DNA from 3 places in the Bradyrhizobium sp. USDA 3397 genome. Region 2 is predicted to be linked to each of the others. Evidence: predicted binding sites of a transcription regulator. Region 2 holds the regulator's gene; each other region holds the start of a gene.
The links. The regulator HrcA, encoded in region 2, represses chaperone genes, less so after heat shock. The targets are predictions, from matches to a motif close to GTTAGCACTCNCNNNNNGNGAGTGCTAAC.
Positions count from the first base shown of each region.

Region 1: ACVWYQ_RS09550 (co-chaperone GroES) is a predicted target of HrcA. The motif match lies at 2,740-2,768, and genes of this name have one in related genera.
Region 3: ACVWYQ_RS35270 (co-chaperone GroES) is a predicted target of HrcA. The motif match lies at 3,707-3,735, and genes of this name have one in related genera.

Region 1 is NZ_JBSSDS010000001.1:2,011,698-2,016,811, reverse strand. Features, by position in the region: gene lepB (signal peptidase I) at 1-452, shown strand, start outside; gene groL (chaperonin GroEL) at 694-2,334, opposite strand; gene ACVWYQ_RS09550 (co-chaperone GroES) at 2,382-2,696, opposite strand; gene ACVWYQ_RS09545 (usg protein) at 3,096-3,383, shown strand; gene ACVWYQ_RS09540 (O-linked N-acetylglucosamine transferase, SPINDLY family protein) at 3,499-5,114, opposite strand, start outside.
Region 2 is NZ_JBSSDS010000001.1:4,984,371-4,989,484, forward strand. Features, by position in the region: partial or broken gene ACVWYQ_RS23015 (hypothetical protein) at 284-1,214, shown strand; gene pncA (bifunctional nicotinamidase/pyrazinamidase) at 1,401-2,123, shown strand; gene grpE (nucleotide exchange factor GrpE) at 2,273-2,890, opposite strand; gene hrcA (heat-inducible transcriptional repressor HrcA) at 2,985-4,073, opposite strand; gene rph (ribonuclease PH) at 4,242-4,955, shown strand; gene rdgB (RdgB/HAM1 family non-canonical purine NTP pyrophosphatase) at 4,967-5,114, shown strand, end outside.
Region 3 is NZ_JBSSDS010000001.1:7,579,675-7,584,788, reverse strand. Features, by position in the region: gene ACVWYQ_RS35285 (DUF1488 family protein) at 71-358, shown strand; gene ACVWYQ_RS35280 (hypothetical protein) at 695-1,024, opposite strand; gene groL (chaperonin GroEL) at 1,571-3,208, opposite strand; gene ACVWYQ_RS35270 (co-chaperone GroES) at 3,350-3,667, opposite strand; partial or broken gene ACVWYQ_RS35265 (transposase) at 4,052-4,468, opposite strand; gene ACVWYQ_RS35260 (hypothetical protein) at 4,639-4,926, shown strand.

The sequences.
Region 1 (5,114 bases), 3.0 Mb from region 2:
TGGTATTCCGGACGGCGAAGGACAGTTCTGCCGACTACGTCAAGCGCGTCGTCGGCCTGCCCGGAGACCGCATCCAGATGCGGCAGGGCCGCCTCATCCTCAACGATCGCCCGGTGACCCGCGTCGCCCTGGAAGCGACATTTGCCGACGAGGCCTGCGGCGTGGACGACGGTGCGGCCGTCAAGCGCTGGCGCGAGACGCTGCCGAGCGGCGCGTCCTATGTGACATATGACTGCCTCGACGACGGCTATCTTGACAACACCAACGTCTTCACCGTGCCGCCGGGCCACATCTTCGTGCTCGGCGACAACCGCGACAATTCCACCGACAGCCGCATGTCGACATTCGGCTTCGTGCCGATGGACAATCTCATCGGCAAGGTGACGCGGATCTTCTGGTCGCTCGACGAAGACGGCGAGCCGCGCTTCGAGCGGATCGGGAAGGCGGAGTGAGGGGGAGCCTTTCCGCCGTCATTCCGGGGCGCGCCCTCTTGGGCGCGAGCCCGGAATCCATAATCACAGCCAGATGGAGTGGGCCCGCTATGCCCGTCGCCCGTGAGTTTCGTGGTTATGGATTCCGGGCTCGCGCCCAAGGGGCGCGCCCCGGAATGACTGGTTGAGAGAACAGAGGCCCCCCAAAACAAAAACCCCGGCATCGCTGCCGGGGTTTCGTAGTTCTCGAGGTGGTTGGACCTCAGAAATCCATGCCGCCCATGCCGCCGCCCGGGGGCATCGCCGGGCCGGCGCCGCCCTTCTTGGGCAGCTCGGCGACCATGGCTTCCGTGGTGATCAGGAGCGCGGCCACCGAGGCAGCGTTCTGGATCGCGGTACGGACCACCTTGGTTGGGTCGATGATGCCCTTCTTGACGAGGTCGGCATATTCGCCGGTCTGGGAGTCGAAGCCGTAATTGTAGGCCTTGTTCTCCAGGATCTTGCCGACGATCACCGAGCCGTCTTCACCGGCGTTGATCGCGATCTGGCGAGCGGGGGCCGACAGCGCCTTGCGCACGATCTCGACTCCGGTCTTCTGGTCGTCGTTCTTGGTGCGCAGACCCTTGAGCTGCTCGGAGGCACGGAGCAGAGCGACGCCGCCGCCCGGAACGATGCCTTCTTCCACGGCTGCGCGGGTCGCATGCATCGCGTCATCAACGCGATCCTTGCGCTCCTTCACCTCGACCTCGGTCGCGCCGCCGACGCGGATCACCGCGACGCCGCCCGCGAGCTTGGCAAGACGCTCCTGGAGCTTCTCACGGTCGTAGTCCGAGGTGGTCTCCTCGATCTGCGCCTTGATCTGGGCCACGCGCGCCTCGATGTCGGCCTTCTTGCCGGCGCCGTTGACGATCGTGGTGTTCTCCTTGTCGATCATCACCTTCTTGGCGCGACCGAGCATGTTGAGCGTGACGTTCTCGAGCTTGATGCCGAGGTCTTCCGAGATCGCCTGGCCGCCGGTCAGGATCGCGATGTCCTGCAGCATGGCCTTGCGGCGATCGCCGAAGCCCGGAGCCTTGACGGCCGCGACCTTCAGGCCGCCGCGCAGGCGGTTCACGACCAGGGTCGCCAGGGCTTCGCCTTCGACGTCCTCGGCGACGATGACCAGCGGCTTGCCGGTCTGCACCACGGCCTCGAGCAGCGGCAGCAGCTCGTTCAGCGAGGAGAGCTTCTTCTCGTTGATGAGGATGTAGGCGTCGTCCATCTCAACGCGCATCTTGTCGGCGTTGGTGACGAAGTAGGGCGAGATGTAGCCGCGGTCGAACTGCATGCCCTCGACCACGTCGAGCTCGGTCTCGAGCGACTTGGCTTCCTCGACGGTGATGACGCCCTCGTTGCCGACCTTCTTCATGGCGTCGGCGAGGAACTTGCCGATCTCGGCATCGCCGTTCGCCGAGATGGTGCCGACCTGGGCGATCTCGTCGTTCGAGGTGACCTTCTTCGAGTTCTTCTCGAGGTCGGCCACGACGGCTTCGACCGCGAGGTCGATACCACGCTTGAGGTCCATCGGGTTCATGCCGGCGGCGACCGACTTGGCGCCTTCCTTCACGATCGCCTGGGCGAGCACAGTGGCGGTGGTGGTGCCGTCGCCGGCGGCGTCAGCGGACTTGGAGGCGACTTCGCGCACCATCTGCGCGCCCATGTTCTCGAACTTGTCGTCGAGCTCGATCTCCTTGGCGACGGTGACGCCGTCCTTGGTGATGCGAGGAGCGCCGAACGACTTGTCGAGCACGACGTTGCGGCCCTTGGGACCGAGCGTGACCTTCACCGCGTTGGCGAGAACGTCGACGCCGCGCAGCATCTTGTCGCGCGCTTCAACCGAGAATTTGACTTCTTTGGCTGCCATCTGGAGTTTTCCTTAGGTGAGTTTGACTGGAGGGAGGAGAGGGGCTCTTAAGCCGCCTTCTTCTTGGACTCGCTGACTTCGAGAACGCCCATCACGTCGCTCTCCTTCATGATCAGCAAGTCCTGGCCGTCGATCTTGACCTCGGTGCCGGACCACTTGCCGAACAGCACGCGGTCGCCGACCTTCAGGTCGATCGGGATCAGCTTGCCAGCTTCGTCGCGGCCACCGGGGCCAACGGCGACGACTTCGCCCTGGGAGGGCTTTTCCTTGGCAGTGTCGGGAATGATGATGCCGCCAGCGGTCTTCTCTTCTGCGTCGATGCGCTTGACCACGACGCGGTCGTGAAGCGGACGGAATTTCATGCAGTCCTCCTAAGCAATTGCACGTGTTGAGGATTTTGAGATTGTTAGCAGTCGTTGCCCGTGAGTGCTAGCACGGGCGAGCCTGAAATAGGACAGGAATTTTGCGGGGGCAAGGGTTTGTAGCAGAAAAATTAGCAGCCGAAAGCGCGGACTGCCAGAAACCCCTCGCCATCGTTAACCGCCTTGGAGGCCTCTCGACGCCTCTTGGGTGACCGTATTAGCACGGAGTCGTCTCTGCTGCTAAAGCATTGAATTTCAACAGCTTGTTAAACTTTTGGGCTTGAGATGAGTTGTCAGTTTGCGTCACATTTCTCTCATGTGAGCGCATCGTTTCCGGGTGGCTCCCCGGGGCACGGACCAAGCCACTCGCCGGATGCGCTCCTGCAAAGGAGGTTTGGCATGGGACTGCGCGTTGGGGGCGTTTCCGAGGAATTCCGGAAACAGATGCTGGGCTACGGGCTGACGACGGCACAAATTCTCTATCGGATGCCGGATCATCCCTCGCTGCTCCAGACCTATGTCTGGCAGAACTACGACATGTTTCCGAAATTCCCCGCGCTGACCGATTTCCTGGCGTTCTGGCAGGAGAAGCTCGACGGTCCCCTCCATTCGGTGACGGTGGCCCATTCCAAGCTGATCAAGCCGGCCGAGCTTCGCGCCGTCGACGGCGTGTTCCGTCTGCATTGAACGGAGCACCGGTCTCGTAGGGTGGGCAAAGGCGCGCTCTTCGCGCGCCGTGCCCACCGTCTGTTTCCGATTGAGAGAAGTCGTGGGCACGCTGCGCTTTGCCCACCCTACGATGTCACGCACCGACAGCGCCGTTGCAATAGCGTGTCCACATCGCGCGATAGGCCGCGTCCACCGCTTGTGCATATGAGATGGGGTTGCCCGCGGCCGCGGCGTTGATCGTTGCGGGCAGTTCGCGGCGCAATTTGTCGAGCTCGCCGATCTCGGCCGCGCGGCTGGCCGCGATCTCGACATAGGCCTCCTCGCTGTCGGCGACCCAGTCCGGCAGGCCAAGTGCGGTGAGGATGGCGCCGGCAGCGCGGCCGGGCAGGCTGTTGCCGAGCTTCGCCACCACGGGCACGCCCATCTGCAGGGCTTCCCATGTGCTGACGCCGCCGTTCTGCGGGAACGGATCGAGAGCAATATCGATGCGATTGAACGATGCCAGATGCTCGTCGCGCAAGGTGGCCCCGAGCAGATCGACGCGTTCGGCCGGCAATCGGCAGGCCGCAAATCGCGCCAGCAGCTTGTCGCGGACCAGCTGGTCGTCGAGCGCAACGTCCTTGATCAGGAGGCGCGAGCCCGGCACCCACTCGAGGATCCTGGACCAGACTGCCGCCGCCTCGTCCGAGATCTTGCTGATGCGGTTGAAGACACCGAACGTGACGAAGCCGTTCGAGAGAGCCGGCGTTGCGGCTCGCGCAATCCCGGCCGGCAGCGGCGCCAGCGTCACGAAGCACGGCAGGTCGACCACCTTCTCTGCAAACAGATGCCGAACCTCGTGCGGAATCCCGACCGGATCCGAGAACAGATAGTCGATCGCCGGCAACCCGGTGCCGGTGCCGTGGCCCCAGCCGTGCGCCTGGATCGGTGCCGGCTTGCGCGCAAATACGCCGAGGCGGTTTCCTCTTGTATGGCCGGACAGATCGATCAGGATATCGATGCGATCGGCGCGAATCTGGACGGCAAGGCGATCGTCGCTCCATTGCGAGGCGTCGCGCCAGCGATCGGAAATGCCTTGAAATTCGCGTGTCGTCGCATCCACTCTCGCCGAGCACGAATAGCAAACGATTTCGAACTGGGCGCGGTCGTGGTGTTGCAGGACAGGCTTGAAGATGAACGCAGCCGAATGCGCGTTGAAGTCTGAGGAGACGTAGCCCAGCACCAGGCGACGATCCGGATCGCGGCTGTTGTCATGCGGTGCCGCCGCTTCTGAAGCGATTTTCGCCCCGATCCGCTCCCACCATACGCGTCGCGCCTGCTGATGCCGCTCGACGCTGGCGTCCGGCACGAAATCGAGCGTGAAGATCTTGCTGGAGATCGCACTCTCGAGGTCGGGCCTGATGTCGAGGGCTCTGTCGAAACTGGCGAGGGCTTCGTCGACCCGGCCCAGTCCGGCAAGACAAAGGCCCAGCACCAGATGAGCTTGATCGGAATCGGGCGCGATCGCGAGCGCCTTCTCGCAATCGGATAGTGCCTGGGCCACCTGCCGGGTCTGGAGCAAGACATTGGCGCGCCAAAGCCATCCGTTCACGTCGTCAGGGGCGAGGGCGATTGCCCGGTTGCAATCCGCCATGGCCTCGTCGAATCGCTGCAACTCCCGGAGTGCCACGGCGCGGTTCGCCAGCGCCGCCGCATAGTCGGGCTTGATCGCGAGCGCGCGGTTCAGGCTTGCAAGAGCCTCGTCGTAGT
Region 2 (5,114 bases):
GAGGGGGGGAGGGGCCCGCAAGGACCGAAGCTAGGTTTCTGCCGCTAAAACATCGGGTTTTGGAAGGTGATATCCGGGCTCAACCGCCCTTGCGGGTGAGGAATTATTAACAGGTCCGGGCCTCGGCAAGCCCCCGCACCCGCAAGCCCGCCCGCCCTGTTGCGGCGAGGCCAAACCGGCTAAAAGGCGGACCGACCGCACAGCCGGCGCAGCTGCTTCGCGCGACAAAGCGGCCCGGTGGCCGACCATCGAACGGCCTCAATGTGAACCAATCAGAGTGGCCATGAAGCTGATCCGCCCCCTCGCCGCGCTCGCCCTCCTCGCCGTAACAGCGCTTCCGGCCTTCGCCGCCGACGTCGTTTTCCCACCCGGCTTGCGTCTCGGCATGGTGCCGTTGATCGGCCTCAGCACGGCCAAGACCTTTCCGGGCTTCGAGAGCGAGGACGGCAACGTCAAGGTGCTGGTCACCGAGCTGCCGCCGGCCGCCTATGGCGAGGTCGTGAGCGCCTTCAATTCCAATCCCGGCGGGACGGGCGGCGTCAAGCAGGACAAGGTCGAGACCCCCGCTGGCCTTGCCTATTTCACCACCGAAAGCGGCAAGGCCGGCGATACCCCGGTGAAGCGCTATTCGATGATCGTGCCCGGCGCCGGCTTCTCCGGCTATGTCGCGGTACAGATCCCGGAGAATGCGACCAAGATCTACACGGACGAGGCGGTGCGACAGATGTTCGCGAGCGCCACCACCCGCAGGCAGGTCTCGGCCGAGGAGCAGATCGCGCTGCTGCCGTTCAAGATCACCGATCTCGCCGACTTCAAGGACATCAAGACCCTGGCACCGGGCTCGAGCATCATCCTGGCCGACGGCGATGAGAGCGTGGGCTACGAGGATGATCCTCGGCCTGATCGGCGCCACCCCGCAAGCCGCCGACGACCGCGCCCGCTTCGCCCAGGAGGCGGCGCTCCAGATTCCCGGCGTGCGCGAGTCGCGCATCACCATGTCCGAGCCGATCCGCATCAACGGCCAGCAAGGCTTCGAGACCCGGATCGACGGCGTCAGCGGCAAGGACAAGGTCCCGGTGACGGTGGTGCAGTGGATCCGCTTCTCGAGCGGCGGCGCATCATTGCGCATCATCGCCAGCGCCCCGCGCGACCAATGGCAAGCCGCCTTCACCCGCTTCCGCGCCGTGCGCGACGGGATTCAGCCGAAGGGGTAGGGCCCGAGGCGCTTCAACACCTCCAATGTCATCCCCGCCTGGTGCGCAATTGCGCACGGGGGGCGACGATGATGTTGGGGCTAAGAGCCCAACTGCTCATCAGCCCGGCTGCATTTTCAGGCTTCTGTTCGTATACGAACGGAACTAGGCTTCCTCCCGTTGGATCATCCTGGAGGGGAGGTAGACATGCTGGTTCGGCGACAGGTCTTGGCAATGCTTGGAACGACGGCGCTGGCGACGCTCGCGCCAACCGCGCTGTTCGCGGCCGCACCGATCAAGCCGGACGAAGCGTCCGCGCTGCTCGTGATCGACGTGCAGAACTGCTTCCTGCCCGGCGGCAGCCTCGCCGTGAAGGAAGGCGAGCAGGTGGTGCCGGTCATCAACAAGATCTCGAAGGCATTTGCGAATGTGGTGCTGACGCAGGACTGGCACACGCCGGGCCACGTTTCGTTTGCGTCGGTTCATTCCGGCAAGAAGCCATTCGAAACGGTCGACCTGCCCTACGGCAAGCAGGTGCTGTGGCCGGACCATTGCGTGCAGGGCACCGAGGGCGCGGCGCTGTCGAAGGACCTGTCGATCCCGCACGCCGAGCTCATCATCCGCAAGGGATTTCACAAGAACGTCGACAGCTATTCGGCCTTCCTCGAGGCCGACGGCAAGACCTCGACCGGGCTCGCCGGCTACCTGAGGGGCCGCAAGATCAAGCGCGTCTTCGTCGCTGGTCTTGCGACAGATTTCTGCGTCGCCTGGACCGCGCTCGACGGGCGCAAGGCGGGCTTCGAGGTCTATGTGGTGGAAGACGCCTGCCGCGGCATCGACACGCAGGGCTCGCTCGCCAAGGCCTGGGCCGACATGGCCAAGGCGGGCGTGAAGCGGATTCAGTCTGCGGATATCGCGGTGAGCGCGTAGGCGGCGCGCCATCTTCCGTCATTCCGGGGCGCGCTTCAGCGCGAGCCCGAAATCCATTGTGCGGTTGTCTCTGCTGTTCGATGGATTCTCAGGTGCGCATTGCGCACCATAGTTCTCGACTTCGTCGAGCCCCGGAATGACGCCAACACTCAATTCGCCGCGCTGCTCGACTCGTTGTTGTTCGCCGCGGGCGCAGTCTTCGCGCCGCCCTTGGCGACGCCGACCAGCGCCGGGCGCAGCACGCGGTCACCAATGGTGTAGCCGGCCTGCATGATCTGCACCACGGTGCCCGACGGCACCGACGCGTCAGGCACTTCGTACATCGCCTGGTGGAAGTTCGGGTCGAACTTCTGGCCCTGAGGATCGAGCTTCTTCACGCCGTGTTTTTCCAGCGCGTTGAGCAGCGCGCGCTCCGTGAGCTCGACGCCCTCGATCAACGAGACCAGGCCGGGATCGGCCGCAGCACGCGCCTCCGCCGGAACGGCATCGAGTGCACGCTGGAGATTGTCGGCGATGTCGAGCACGTCGCGCGCGAAGCCGGTGATGCCGTAGAGGCGGGCGTCGGCGACTTCCTTGGCGGTGCGCTTGCGCAAATTCTCCATCTCGGCCAGCGTCCGCAGCATGCGGTCGCGCGCTTCAGCCGCTTCCTTTTGCAGGGTTTCGACCGAACCCGGCTCGGGATCGTCGGGCATGATGTAGGGTTTCGACACCACGGGCTCGCCGGTCGCTGCAGTCGTGTCTTGGGGTTGCCGGTCTTGCTCGGTCATCGGCTCTGATCTCGAACTCGTTTCAGGGATGTTGGCCCGGATATCGTGCCTAAACTCGCGAAAATCAAGCGCCCGTGATCGGCGGAAAGGCCGGTCAGCCCCCCAAGAGGCGGCTGACGATGCGGGCGGCGTAGTCCACGGTGGGGATCACGCGGGCATAATTCAGCCGCGTCGGGCCGATCACGCCGAGAACGCCGACGATGTGGCCGGCGGCATCCCGATAGGGCGAGATGATGGTGGACGACCCCGACAGCGAGAACAGCTTGTTCTCACTGCCGATGAAGATGCGCACGCCTTCGGCGGTCTCGGCCCGGCCGAGCAGGTCGATCACGCCGCGCTTGGTCTCGAGGTCGTCGAACAACAGCCGAACCCGCTCCAGATCCTCCAGCGCATGCAGATCTTCGAGCAGATTGGCATGGCCGCGGACGATGAGCTGGCGATCCTCGCTCTCGCCGCCGGACCAGCTGGCGATGCCGGCCGAGATCACTTTCTGTGTCAGCTGATCGAGCTCGGCACGGGCCTCGCCGAGTGCGGTCTCGAGCTCGAGCCGCGCCTCGGCCAGGGTACGGCCCCGGATCCGCGCATTGAGGAAATTGCCGGCCTCCGTCAGCGCCGAAGAGGGAACTCCGGGCGGCAGCGTCAACACGCGGTTTTCGACCTGGCCGTCTTCGCCGACCAGGATCACCAGCGCTTTTTCCGGTTCCAGGCGGACGAATTCGATGTGCTTCAGCCGCGCATTGGATTTCGGCGTCAGCACGACGGCGGCCGCCCGGGTCAGGCCGGAGAGCCGCATCAAGGCCTGGTCCAGCGCCGCCTCGACCGATTGCGCCTCGCCGACGGACGAGAGCTGGCTCTGGATCGCCTGCCGCTCGGCCTCGTTGAGGTCGCCGACCTGCATCAGGGCATCGACGAAGAAGCGCAAGCCCAGTTCCGTCGGCAGCCGGCCGGCCGAGGTGTGCGGGGCATAGATCAGGCCGAGCTGTTCCAGATCGGCCATGACGTTGCGGACCGAGGCCGGCGACAGCGGCATGGCGATCAGGCGGGAAATGTTGCGCGAGCCGACCGGCTCACCGGTCGCGAGATAGCTTTCGACAATTTGACGAAAGATGTCGCGGGAACGCTCGTTGAGCTGGGCAAGGCCTGCGCGCGGCGCGATCAGATGGATCGGATCGTGATGGGCCACAGACGGTAACTCCTCTCAGATACTTATAATTTGTCCATCCGGGCCGCTTCTGACAAGCGTCGCGTTTACGGGCCGGCGGTCAGGGGGTGAATAAGCCCTTGCCGCCCACCCCCGCCCCACCTACAAGCACCGCGAACAGCCTATTCCCGCGAGTTTTGGAGATTTCCCATGCGGCCAAGCCGCCGTGCGCCCGACGAATTGCGCCCCGTGACGCTGGAGCGCGGCGTGGTCAAATATGCGGAAGGCTCCTGCCTGGTGAAATTCGGCGACACCCATGTGCTGGTCACCGCCACGCTGGAGGACCGCCTGCCGCCGTGGCTGAAGGGTCAGGGCCGCGGCTGGGTCACCGCCGAATACGGCATGCTGCCGCGCGCCACCTCCGAACGCACCCGCCGCGAGGCCTCCGCCGGCAAGCAGAGCGGCCGCACCGTCGAGATTCAGCGTCTGATCGGTCGCTCGCTTCGCACCATCGTCGATCTCGAAGCGCTCGGTGAGCGTCAGATCACGGTCGATTGCGACGTGCTCCAGGCCGACGGCGGCACGCGCACGGCCTCGATCACCGGCGCCTGGGTGGCGCTTGCCGATTGCATCAACTGGATGAAGGCGCGCAACATGGTGAAGGCCAACGTGATGCGCGACAACGTCGCCGCGATCTCCTGCGGCATCTACAACGGTACGCCGGTGCTCGATCTCGACTATGCCGAGGATTCGGAAGCCGAGACCGACGCCAATTTCGTCATGACCGGCGATGGCCGCATCATCGAGGTGCAGGGCACCGCGGAACGCGAGCCGTTCACGCAGGACGAGTTCCTGAAGCTGATCGCCCTGGCGCAGAAGGGCATTGCGCGTCTGGTGGACTTGCAGAAACTGGCCGTGGCGTAGTCAATAGGCCCATGCACCGCCGAATCACCGACAAGCTCGTCATCGCCACTCACAATCCCGGCAAGCTCGCCGAGATGAAGGAGCTGCTCGCGCCGTACGGGATCGAGGCGGTGTCGGCAGGCGAGCTTGGCCTCCCCGAGCCCGAGGAAACCGGCAACG
Region 3 (5,114 bases), 2.6 Mb from region 2:
TAACCACTTGAGAGTTCGCGCAACTGAATCGCTCCAACCTCCGATGCAAATCGTGCTAGGCGCGAGTCTCGTGTATCGGCAACTGATCGGCTCAACCATGATTGAGTTTCCAAATCACAGTCGCTCTTATGATCGCACGCGGCGCGCCGTGCGATTTTGGGGATACGACAGCGCTATTGAGGCGTCGTTCTTCATAAACGAAGGTGCGCTGAAGCGACTTAAACCAGATGCCAGCTACGATGAACCAGGCTTTCTGAACGCGTTTGATTGCAATCGTGACTTGATCTGTGCCGCCGCTGCCAAGATCTACAGCCGCGGCAGCAGGGGCTCTTACGATTTGGTCGCCGCAAACTTTTGAAACGGTCCTGCTCGCGCAAGCTGGGCTCCATCAGCGAAATTGCGCGGCGAACAGCTAAACGTCGACTCTTTGATCTGCCCACCTGGACAATAGCGCTGGGCCGACACCCGTGTGCCGGAAGATCCCAACCGACACTGCGCGCGAATTAACTTCCGTCGTGTGTAGGAATTTTCCTCTTCGCGTTCTGGCTCACGGAACGGTTGCGTGGAAAGAAAAGACTCTCACCCGGGAAGTGGCGATGGTCACATCGAATCGACGGTATAAGCCGCCTGTGCCTGCAAGAAGAGGCCGGGAACCATCAATGGCAGCGGTCTTTCCGCCGCACGAGTTTCCTGACTATCCGCGCAGCTCCGCGGCATTCTTGCTACCAAGCGATTCGGCACAAGCTTTTGCAACGGCCGAGTTTGGCTCGGTGCTTCCCGGCATGGTGGCCCAACCGCCTTTTTCAACGAACTTGCTCTGGTCCCATGCATAGGTCGCTTTCTTCATTTCGACCAGGTTTGCCGACGCGTCTGCGGCTTGTCGAAACTTCTCAACGCAGATGGGTGTGAGAGCTGCGACGACAGCCGTCGCAGCTCCATTCCTTGCGAGCGCCTCGGCGGTCCCACCCGTCACCCAGCCGCCCCAGCTGAAACCCACGATTGCCAGAGCGATTGCTCCGGCCACGGCTCACCACAGTGCCGGCCGCACGGCAGCTTTTGTCTCCCTGGAGATTTCCATCGTTTTCGCCTTGACCTAGAGGTAAGTCGAATCTCACCCGTTAAGGAGGCTAGACACGTCAAGCGATCGGCGTCTGTACCAAATTGCTCACGCAATCGCATACGGACACTCTTACGAGGGCACAATGCGCCTTGTCGCCGTAGCCTGGCGGCAGCGCCCTATGCTCACAGCGAGTATCTGCGCCAAGGGCCAGGAGCGGGACTCCCCGAAATGTCGCGCCCTTGTGAAATCTCTACACTGCGCGGTCTTGCCAATAATCGGTTCGAGTGTTCCTTTTTGAACAGACGCGACATCTTTCCCCGATTTCTTCCGTGCATTGCCTGACTTGGAATTATTACCGATCAGCCCGGCTCTCGTGGCCGGGCTTTTCGCTTGAGGACTTCGCGGTCGATGCCGATAGGACAGCAAGGCTCACCTCGGCACCTCGGCATCTCTGTAGGATTCGGCTCATCCGTTTCCTTCTCTGCCATTCTTCGTCATGAGCCGGCTCGCTTAGAAATCCATACCACCCATGCCGCCGCCCGCAGGCACGCCGGTGCCTGCATTCCTCTTCGGCACCTCGGCGACCATGGCTTCGGTGGTGATCAAGAGAGCCGCGACTGAGGCCGCGTTCTGGATCGCCACCCGAACCACCTTGGTCGGGTCGATGATGCCTTTGGTGACCAGGTTGACGTATTCGCCGGACTGGGAGTCAAAGCCGTAGCCGTACTGATCCTTCTCCAGGATCTTCCCGACGATCACCGAGCCATCCTCGCCAGCGTTGATCGCGATCTGGCGAGCCGGATACGATAGAGCCTTGCGCACGATCTCGACACCGGTCTTCTGGTCATCGTTCTTGGTGCGCAGCCCCTTGAGATGCTCGGAAGCGCGCAGCAGGGCGACGCCGCCGCCCGGCAGGATGCCTTCCTCGACCGCCGCGCGGGTCGCATGCATCGCGTCATCAACGCGATCCTTGCGCTCCTTCACCTCGACCTCGGTCGCGCCGCCGACGCGGATGACCGCGACGCCGCCGGCGAGCTTGGCCAGACGCTCCTGCAGCTTCTCACGGTCGTAGTCCGAGGTGGTCTCCTCGATCTGCGCCTTGAGCTGATTGACGCGCGCCTCGATGTCGGCCTTCTTGCCCGCGCCGCTGACGATGGTGGTGTTCTCCTTGTCGATCATCACCTTCTTGGCGCGACCGAGCATGTTGAGCGTGACGTTCTCGAGCTTGATGCCGAGATCTTCCGAGATCGCCTGGCCGCCGGTCAGGATCGCGATGTCCTGCAGCATGGCCTTGCGGCGATCGCCGAAGCCTGGAGCCTTGACGGCCGCGACCTTCAGGCCACCACGCAGGCGGTTCACGACGAGAGTGGCGAGCGCTTCGCCTTCGACGTCTTCCGCGATAATCACAAGCGGCTTGCCGCTCTGCACCACGGCTTCGAGCAGCGGAAGCAATTCATTCAGGTGAGACAGCTTCTTCTCATTGATGAGGACGTAGGCGTCGTCCATCTCAACGCGCATCTTGTCTGCGTTGGTAACAAAGTAAGGCGAGATATAGCCGCGGTCGAACTGCATACCTTCGACGACCTCGAGTTCAGTCTCGAGCGACTTCGCTTCTTCAACCGTGATAACGCCCTCGTTGCCCACCTTCTTCATGGCGTCGGAGAGGAACTTACCAATCTCGGCATCGCCGTTGGCCGAGATGGTGCCCACCTGGGCGATCTCGTCGTTCGAGGTGACCTTCTTGGAGTTCTTGACGAGGTCCGCAACGACGGCTTCCACGGCGAGGTCGATACCGCGCTTCAGGTCCATCGGGTTCATGCCGGCGGCAACCGCCTTGGCGCCTTCACGGACGATCGCAGCCGCGAGCACGGTGGCGGTCGTGGTGCCGTCGCCGGCGGCATCAGCGGACTTGGAGGCGACTTCGCGCACCATCTGGGCGCCCATGTTCTCGAACTTGTCCTCGAGCTCGATCTCCTTGGCGACGGTGACGCCGTCCTTGGTGATGCGGGGAGCGCCGAACGACTTGTCGAGAACGACGTTGCGGCCTTTGGGACCGAGCGTGACCTTGACTGCGTTGTTGAGAATTTCGACACCGCGCAGCATCTTGTCGCGGGCATCTACGCCGAACTTGACTTCTTTGGCCGACATCATGATCTCCGTTTTCGACTGGTCAGATCCCAATGATCGCGCCTAGGCGAGCTCTTAAGGAGCGGGATTTGAACTTGCGGGCCTCATCCTGCGAGACGCCGGCTGCGCCGACGGCTCAGGATGAGGAAAACTGACTGGTGCTTAGGCAACCTTCTTCTTCGCGGCAGGCAGATCGACGAGAACGCCCATAATGTCGCTTTCCTTCATGATCAGCAGTTCCTGACCATCGAGCTTGACCTCAGTACCGGACCACTTGCCGAACAGCACGCGGTCGCCGACCTGGAGGTCTATCGGAATCAGCTTGCCGGCTTCGTCGCGGCCGCCTGGACCAACCGCCGTGATCTCGCCCTGCGAGGGTTTTTCCTTGGCGGTGTCCGGAATGATGATGCCGCCAGTGGTCTTGTCTTCGGCTTCGATGCGCTTGACCACAACGCGGTCGTGAAGCGGACGGAACTTCATGCTGTCCTCCTGTTTTCTGGTTGTTGTTGCTTTGGATGAAATAGCAGTCGTGGCCAGCAAGTGCTAATCAGCACATAAGCCGCCGCAGGGGACGTACAAGACCGTGCTGAATCGATATTCCGAGAGCATCACAACTGCCAAGGCCGCGGCGGCTAGGGAGCCGGGATGCAAAGGTGTGAGTTCTGCAATCTTATGCTCTTCTCTGCTTTGAGTTGCACGGCCTTTTCAGAGATCCGCTGTTATTCGGCGCGCGGTTTGACCCCGATCGGCGCCGAAGGTTGACCCCCGCCAACACAGCCGAATTCATTGAACGATCACGGGAATGTTCATCACGTATGGGGTCAATGTTGTAAGCCGATGGGGGGCGAACTTCGGCTTATTCACATTCACCCTGTCGTCGATCTCGCCGCAGAGCCGGCTCACCTGGCTTTTGGAGATCCCGGTCATACCCATCGCCTGCACCAGATCGTCCACCGAGCGGGTCGAGACGCCCTGCACATGGGCTTCCTGCTCCACGGCGGTGAGCGCCTTCTTGGCCATCCGCCGCGGCTCCAGGAAGCCCGGGAATTAGGACCGCTTGCGCAGCTTGGGAATGCGCAGCTCAATCGCGCCGGCCCGGGTCCCAGATCCAGTCGCGGTAGCCATGCGCTGGGCCAGACGCTCGGGGCCTTCTCGCCGTAGCCCGCCCCCGGTCTGGCTTTCGAATTCCATCTCCATCAGACGCTGGGCAGCAAAGCCGATCAGCTCGCGCAGCAGATCGGCGCCTGGGGTCTTCTCTACGAGCGTGCGCAGGTTCATCATGTCGTTGGTCGTCGGCTTTCCTCGGTTGGGTTGGCGTGTCGCAACCCGATCCTACCGGAGAACTGCCGGTGACCACTGCAAAGCCGCCCGCCCGCTACGGCGCTAGGTGAGGCGCGCGTCCGGGCGGCTTTGCTCTACCGAGCTACATCACCTCCGGGGACACGACCAATATGTTCGAGATTACGATCGCACGCATCGAGATGATTCTGCCGAATGAACGTGGCGAGGACATTCGCCTGACGTTTCAGTTCGATAGCCGTCAGACCAGTTTTACCTTGCCAATTTTCCTGAAGTCTTGCGAATTCGACGATACCGAGATCGTCAGGGTCGCCCGAAGCCAATTGCACGACGTTTTCGCGCAGCTTTGCAGCCAGTGCGCGAATTGGCAACTGACAGACGACGAGCGTCGCGAGCTCGCAAGAATTAGCGTGCGGCCCGCTGTCACGGCGCAGGAGTAGCTCGGGAAAAAAAGGAGCTATTGAATTGGATGTATGCTCCTGAGATCAGCTTAAGATGCGCGGATCGAGTCAAGTCCACGGAGGGTGCTAGACGAGTGGCGTTTCGAATAGGAAGTGAGCACAATCGAAGGCCAGCTGGATGTAACGCATCTGGATTCCTCTGTTATTATCCTCTCGATGGCTACGAA